3 regions of the Streptomyces sp. NPDC014991 genome follow, and region 1 is predicted to be linked to each of the others. Evidence: riboswitches for the same ligand, from Rfam matches in the RefSeq annotation. Region 1 holds a riboswitch; each other region holds the start of a gene.
The links. Region 1 has a riboswitch for cobalamin ahead of ACF1BE_RS30890 (cobalamin biosynthesis protein). Riboswitches for the same ligand answer to the same signal wherever they lie in the genome.
Positions count from the first base shown of each region.

Region 2: another riboswitch for cobalamin. It lies ahead of ACF1BE_RS05510 (HoxN/HupN/NixA family nickel/cobalt transporter); the one in region 1 lies ahead of ACF1BE_RS30890 (cobalamin biosynthesis protein).
Region 3: another riboswitch for cobalamin. It lies ahead of ACF1BE_RS09460 (CbtB-domain containing protein); the one in region 1 lies ahead of ACF1BE_RS30890 (cobalamin biosynthesis protein).

Region 1 covers NZ_JBIBVY010000027.1:50,551-52,739, reverse strand. Annotated here, with positions in the region: gene ACF1BE_RS30895 (cobyric acid synthase) at 1-207, opposite strand, end outside; gene ACF1BE_RS30890 (cobalamin biosynthesis protein) at 204-1,148, opposite strand; cobalamin riboswitch at 1,249-1,391, opposite strand; gene ACF1BE_RS30885 (hypothetical protein) at 1,526-1,753, opposite strand; gene ACF1BE_RS30880 (anion permease) at 1,789-2,189, opposite strand, start outside.
Region 2 covers NZ_JBIBVY010000002.1:331,811-333,999, forward strand. Annotated here, with positions in the region: gene ACF1BE_RS05505 (nucleoside hydrolase) at 1-25, shown strand, start outside; gene ACF1BE_RS05510 (HoxN/HupN/NixA family nickel/cobalt transporter) at 90-1,175, opposite strand; cobalamin riboswitch at 1,204-1,389, opposite strand; gene ACF1BE_RS05515 (ArsR/SmtB family transcription factor) at 1,468-1,818, shown strand; gene ACF1BE_RS05520 (glycoside hydrolase family 13 protein) at 1,899-2,189, shown strand, end outside.
Region 3 covers NZ_JBIBVY010000004.1:203,652-205,840, reverse strand. Annotated here, with positions in the region: gene ACF1BE_RS09465 (CbtA family protein) at 57-821, opposite strand; gene ACF1BE_RS09460 (CbtB-domain containing protein) at 842-1,063, opposite strand; cobalamin riboswitch at 1,102-1,236, opposite strand; gene ACF1BE_RS09455 (hypothetical protein) at 1,399-2,189, opposite strand, start outside.

The DNA of each region.
Region 1 (2,189 bases):
CTCGACCCGGCAGGCCTGCGCCTGCATGGCCTGCGCCCGCCCGATCTCCGCGCCCTCGAGGGTGACGAACGAGTTCAGCGACATGTTCTGCGCCTTGAACGGCGCCACCTTCACGCCCTGGCGGACCAGCCAGCGGCAGATCCCGGCCGTCACGACGCTCTTGCCGGCGTCGGAGGTGGTGCCGGCGACGAGGAGACCCCCGTTCACTTCCCACGTCCCTTCATCAGGCCGCGCGCGGCGAGCGTGGTGCCGAGCGCGAGCAGGCCGACGCGGCGGGAGAGCCGTACGGCCCGGTCGATGTCGGTGACCCGGACCGGTCGTCCGGTGCCGCCGTTGAGCACGGGCCGGTGTTCCACCCGGCCGCCGTAGGAGAGCGTTCCGCCCAGCCGTACGCCGAGGGCGCCCGCGAACGCGGCCTCCACGGGACCGGCGTTGGGGCTCGGATGCCGGGAGGCGTCGGCCCGCCAGGCCCGCGCGGCACCGCGCGGATCGGGTCCGGCGAGGGTGGCGAGTACGGCGGTGAGCCGGGCCCCGGGCCAGCCGGCGACGTCGTCGAGGCGGGCGGAGGCCCAGCCGTAGCGCCGGTGGCGGGGCGACCTGTGGCCCACCATCGCGTCCAGGGTGTTGACCGCCCGGAATCCGAGCAGCCCCGGGACGCCGGCCACGGCGCCCCAGACGAGGGCGCCGACCACGGCGTCGGAGGTGTTCTCGGCGACCGACTCGACCACGGCCCGGGCGATGCCGTCGGCGTCGAGCGCCTGCGGGTCCCGGCCGCACAGGTGGGGCAGCCGGGCCCGGGCGGCGTCGACGTCCCCGGCCTCCAGCGCGCGCCCGACGGTGCGCGCCTCGCGGGCGAGCGAGGTGCCGCCGACGACGGCCCAGGTGGCGGCGGCGGTCAGCGCGGCGGAGACGGCGGGACGGGGGCGTGCGGCGCGTGCGGCCGACGCGCCCAGCGCGACGGCGCCGCCGGCGCACACGACGGTGTGCAGGGCACCCCAGCCGCGGTGGTCGTGCCACAGGGCGCGTTCCACGGCTCCGGCCGCCCGGCCGAACGCGGCGACCGGATGCCCGCGGCGCGGATCGCCGAGGAGCAGGTCACCGAGGAGGCCGGCGGCGGCGCCGTACGCGTATGTGCGATCGGCACCCATCGGCTCAGCCGGCCGTGGGGAGGGGAGCGGTCCGGGTACGGGTCCTCGCTGGGCAGCCGAGCATGTCGCTGTAGGTCCTCACTCAGGGTGTCCGCGCCCTGGTTCGACGTGAATCGGCGGCGAGAGTTCCTGGCTCCCGGGGATCGCTCCCCGGTGACAGTGGCGGGACCGCGCCGGATTCGCACCGGCTTCCTCTTCTGCCGCCGTAGATGGCCTGGGCAGTCCACCACGCACCCGGAAGGGCCGTCAACTTGCCGTTGACCTGCGTGGGGAGAGTGTGCCGATCCCCACACCTCGCGGGATGTGCGGGCCGGGCGGGGACATGACGGAGGCTCCCCCGCACGACCGGTGCGGGGGAGCCTGTGAGGGAGTCCGGGTCAGGCCTTGGCCACGACCAGGTGGATGCCGTACGCCACCGCAGCCGCGCAGGCCGCGAAGCAGAGGTAGGCGCCGGTGACGGCGAGGCCGGCGGTGCCGCCCTGCGCAACGGCCTTCTCGCGCCGGTTCAGGCCCGCGATGCCGATGGTGAACAGGGTCACCAGGCCCACGGTGGCCACGAGGCTCACTCCGAAGACGGAGCCGAGGGCCGCCCAGTCGATCTTCATGGGGATGCTTCCTTCGGTAACCGGGGTGACCGGGCTCAGACGGTGGCGGCCGGGGCTGCCGGGGGAGCGGGCTCGGCGGCCGGGGCCGGGCTGGTGGCCTGCCGCGGGAAGGTGAGGTCCAGGTCGATGGCGACCGGGCCGGCCGGGGGCGGGGTGACGGCGGCGATGGCGGTGGTGACCACACCGGCCGGCTCGCCGGTCTCGTGCACCACGTTCGTGTGGTCCACGACCTCGCGGCGGGAGAACTTCCAGATCGCGGCGCTGGAGGCGACGAGGAAGACGGCGACGGCGGCGGTGCCCCAGTCACCGAGGTCGGTGACGGACTCGGCACCCGCGCCGACCAGCGCGGCGGCCGGGAGGGTGAGCGCCCAGGCGACGAACATGCGGGTCGCGGTGGACCAGCGGACCACACCGCCCTTGCGGCCGAGGCCCGCGC
Region 2 (2,189 bases), on a different contig from region 1:
GTACCTGGAGACGGTCGGCCGCTAGGCCCTCTCGTTCGGATCATGCCGGGCTCGCGGGCCCCGATCCGGCCCGATCCGAACGAAAGACCCTAGTCGGCGGTGGCCGGCACCCGTTCCGACCAGCGCTCCTCCACCCTGGCGAACCGCCAGTACGCCAGCGCCGCCGCCCATACGACGACGAACAGGCCGACGATGAGGTAGCCGACGTTGTCCAGGTCGAGGCCGGCGACCCAGCCGGTGAGGTCGTCGTGCAGGTCGAACTTCTCGTGCAGGACGCCGACCAGCTCGATCGTGCCGATGAAGAGGGCGACGGCGATGGACAGGCCGGTGATGGCGAGGTTGTAGAACACCTTGCGGACGGGGTTGGAGAACGCCCACTGGTAGGCGAAGTTCATGAACGTGCCGTCGAGGGTGTCGAACAGGCTCATCCCGGCGGCGAAGAGCAGCGGCAGGCAGAGGACCGCGTACCAGGGCAGGCCGGCCGCCGCGCCGGAGCCGGCCATCACCATCAGCGTGACCTCGGTGGCCGTGTCGAAGCCGAGGCCGAAGAGGAAGCCGAGCGGGTACATCTGGCCCGGACGGGACACGGACTTGGTGAGCCGGCCGAGGAGCCGGTTCATGAAGCCGCGTGAGTCCAGGTGCCGTTCCAGCTGTTTCTCGTCGTACGCCCCGGCGCGCATGGCGCGGAACACCTTGAGGATGCCCACCAGCGCGACCAGGTTCAGGGCCGCGATGAGGTAGAGGAACGTGCCGGAGACGGTGGTCCCGAGGACGCCGAGCACCTGGTGGGTGCTGGATCCCTCGTTCATGACCTTCCCGGCGAGGGAGGTGCCGCCCGCGATCAGCAGCGCCAGCAGGACGACGACGCTGGAGTGGCCGAGCGCGAACCAGAAGCCCACCGACACGGGCCGTTTGCCGTCGGCCATCAGCTTGCGGGTCGTGTTGTCGATGGCGGCGATGTGGTCGGCGTCGAAGGCGTGCCGCATGCCGAGGGTGTAGGCGGTGACGCCGAGCCCGACGCCGAAGACGTCGGTGCCCACCCGGTAGTGCTCGGGGGCGACGAGGAGGAAGAGGATCCCGAAGGCGACGACGTGCAGGGCGACTATCACCGCCAGCAGTCCCGCCGTCTTGACGGTGTCCTCACGTCGCCAGCGGAAAGACGCGGCGTCGGTCATCAGGTTCACGCTCCAGCACCTCGTGGATCACTTCGTGAGCTGCCGTGGCCGGTCTCCTGGCTTACAGGTCCACGTCCGCCGTTCCTGCCTTCCCGGTCGCGTACGACCAGTGGCCCGGCGGCTGCCGGACGGAACGGGAACTCCCTGATCACAGTGGCGAGGGCCGCGTCGACCTTGCATCGACTTCCCGAGCACCACGGCCCGCCCACCGTAGAGGGGCGTGCGGTTCTCTGCATAGCTGCGCACCTGCGCAGGTATTCAAGATCACATCGGTGCCTGCGAGGATGGCGTCATGCATCTCGTGCCTGCCGACCGAGCCGACCGTCGCACCATCGACGGTCACCGGGTGTGCGAGGCGATCGCCGCCATCGGCGACGCGGATCACCTGCGCACCTGGTCCGGCCGTTTCTCCCTCCTGGCCGACCCCAACCGGCTCGCGCTGCTGCTCGCCCTGCACCGCACCGGTCCGCTCGCCGTCTCCGACCTCGCGATCGCCACCGGCATGAACGACCCCGCCGTCTCCCAGGCGCTGCGGCTGCTGCGGGCGGCCGGGGTCGTGGCGGGGGAGAAGGAGGGACGCGTGGTGCGCTACCGGGTGGTGGACGCGCAGGTACGCGGCCTTTTGGAGCACTGCGCCCTCTGACCGGCCTCGAGGAAGGTTCCCTTTCCGGGCAATGTGGACAGATACAGGGTCCGTACCGTCGTCCGTCCATGGGAGCCCGCATGGCAGACCTCTCGTCCAGGAACCCCGACTGGTGGCGGCAGGCCGTCATCTACCAGGTCTATCCGCGCAGCTTCGCCGACGCCGACGGCGACGGGCTGGGCGATCTGAGGGGCATCACCCAGCGCCTGAACCACCTGGCGACGCTGGGCGTGGACGCCCTGTGGCTGAGCCCCTTCTACCCCTCCGAACTCGCCGACGGCGGCTACGACGTCGCCGACCACCGGGACGTCGACCCGCGCCTGGGCACCCTGGACGACTTCGGCGCCCTGGTCGCCGAGGCGCACCGGCTC
Region 3 (2,189 bases), on a different contig from region 1:
CCGGTGTCCCGACAACGCGGGAGGGCCCTCGGACGGATCCGGAGGGCCCTCCCGCGTCAGGTGGCGGTTCGGTGCGGCGCGGCGACCGACCGCCCGGTGCCGGACGGTACGGGCTCCGGGCGCAGCAGCCGTTCGGCGAACTCGCCGAAGAGCAGGCCGAAACCGGCCCACAGGACGGCCTGGACGGCCAGCGCGGAGAGACGGAACCGCCACAGCAGGGCGGCCGGGAAGTCCTTCGGCACCTCGTTGACGGCCGGCAGGAAGGCGTAGGCCAGGGCGGTCACGAGGACGAAGGCGGCCACCGCGGCGACGGTGGCGTACCAGGTGCCCAGCCGGGGTGCGAGTCGCTTGCCCAGGAGGGTGGCGGCGACCGCGAGGAGCACGCTGAGCAGCATCATCAGGAAGTACAGGCCGGTCCGCTCGCCGATGGTGCCGGGGTCGCCGACCGACGGCGGGTTGGCCGGGTACTTCAGGAACGGCACGACGTACACGGCGAGCAGCGCGCAGCCCGACAGCAGCAGCGCGGTCGCCCGCGGGGAGAAACGGCCGACGCGGCCGAGCGCGAAGCAGAAGGCGAGTGCGACGATGCCGCCGAACGCGACCCCGTAGACGAGGACGCCGGTGGCGAGGCCGGCGGTGGACTGCACCGAGCGCGGGACGACTTCCGTCCCGTGCGTGTGGGAGTGAGCGTCCTCGAAGCCGATCGCGCTGTCGACGCTCGGCTCGCCGAGGAAGTAGGCGGTGAGCAGGGCGAGCACGCCGGCGGCCAGGCCGGCGAGCATGCCCCGCACGAGGAGGTTCCTCACCGTCGCGGAGTTCATGGGTGGGGGCGTCCCTCGCGTCAGTGGCAGGGGAAGCCGAGCAGATGGCGGGCGTCGTGCACCCACTCGTGGACGTCCGTGCCGTCGAGCACGGAGGTGGCGCCCTGTTCGGCGCCGACGAAGTACAGCAGGACGAGCATGAGGATGCCGAAGAAGACCGCCCACGGGGCGATGGCCTTCAGCGGCAGCTTGGCCGGTACGGCGGGGAGGGTGGCTGTCGGCCGGGCGACGGTCTGCGCCATGGCAGGACCTCCTCTGGGAGTTCGCGTCCCATCTCGGTGGTGCACAGGACGACGGCCACGGGTCTGACTCACGAACACCCGGAGGCTCTCGCATACAGTGGCGCGACCGTGCCGGACTCCCACCGGCTTCCGTCGACCGTCGTCGATGTCGGACGGACAGTACCGCGTGGTGCCCGCCCGGCCAAGAGCGCACCGCGGGCGGGCGGACGGCCGGGTGCCGGCGCCCGCGGCGCCCGGCGTACGCCCCCTCGGACGCACGCCCCCCTCCCCGACGACACCCTCGTCGAACCCGCCTGCGGCGATGACGCCCTCGACGGCCGCCCCGGCCGCACGGGTCACAGGTGCAGCCCCACATGGTTCACGATCAGCCGCTTGCCCTCGGGGTCCAGGGCGAAGTAGATGCGTCCGGCCTCGTTGGGCGACACGGCGTCGCGGACCTTGATGTGCGGCAGCCCGTCCCGGCGCTTGTGCTCGAACATGAAGTAGCGCTTGTCCTTGTTCTTGCTGAGCTTCTCGTCGCTGTTCGCGAACCTCAGCCCGTGGTGGTCGTAGAACCACTGGTCGAGTCTGGGCCGCTTGCCGGGCTTGGTGTACAGGTCCATCGCGGCCTGCGCGAGGGCGATCAGCTGGTCGGTCATCTCCTCGGGATACGGGTACTGGGAGGCCTTCCACGCGCGCGCCGCCCGCACCGTGAACACGATGCGCTCCTCCGACGTCCTGGCGAGAGCCTCGAAGGTGGGCACGGCGTCCGTGCCCAGGACCGGGATCCCGTGCCAGACGTCCGGCTCGGCCGCCTGCCCGGCCCCGCCCCGCGACAGGTCCAGGTACAGCTTCTTCCAGTAGTCCCGGTCCTGGCGCAGCGTCTCGGCCGCGGCGGCCTCGGACTGCGCCTTGTCACGTTCCTCCATACAGCTCTGGGCCATGTCCTCCCACGACCTGGCGTCCTCCTCCAGCTGCCGCGCGCGTTCCTTCAGCGCCTCGAGCTCGGCGGTCGTGTCCCCGGCGGCCTGTGCGCGCGACAGCCGTTCGGCCGCTCTGCGTGCCCCGGCCCGGTACGAGGCCTGCCGTGCCCGCTCCCAGGCCGTGTCACTGCCCCGGGCGATGACGGAGAGATGGGCGAGCGACG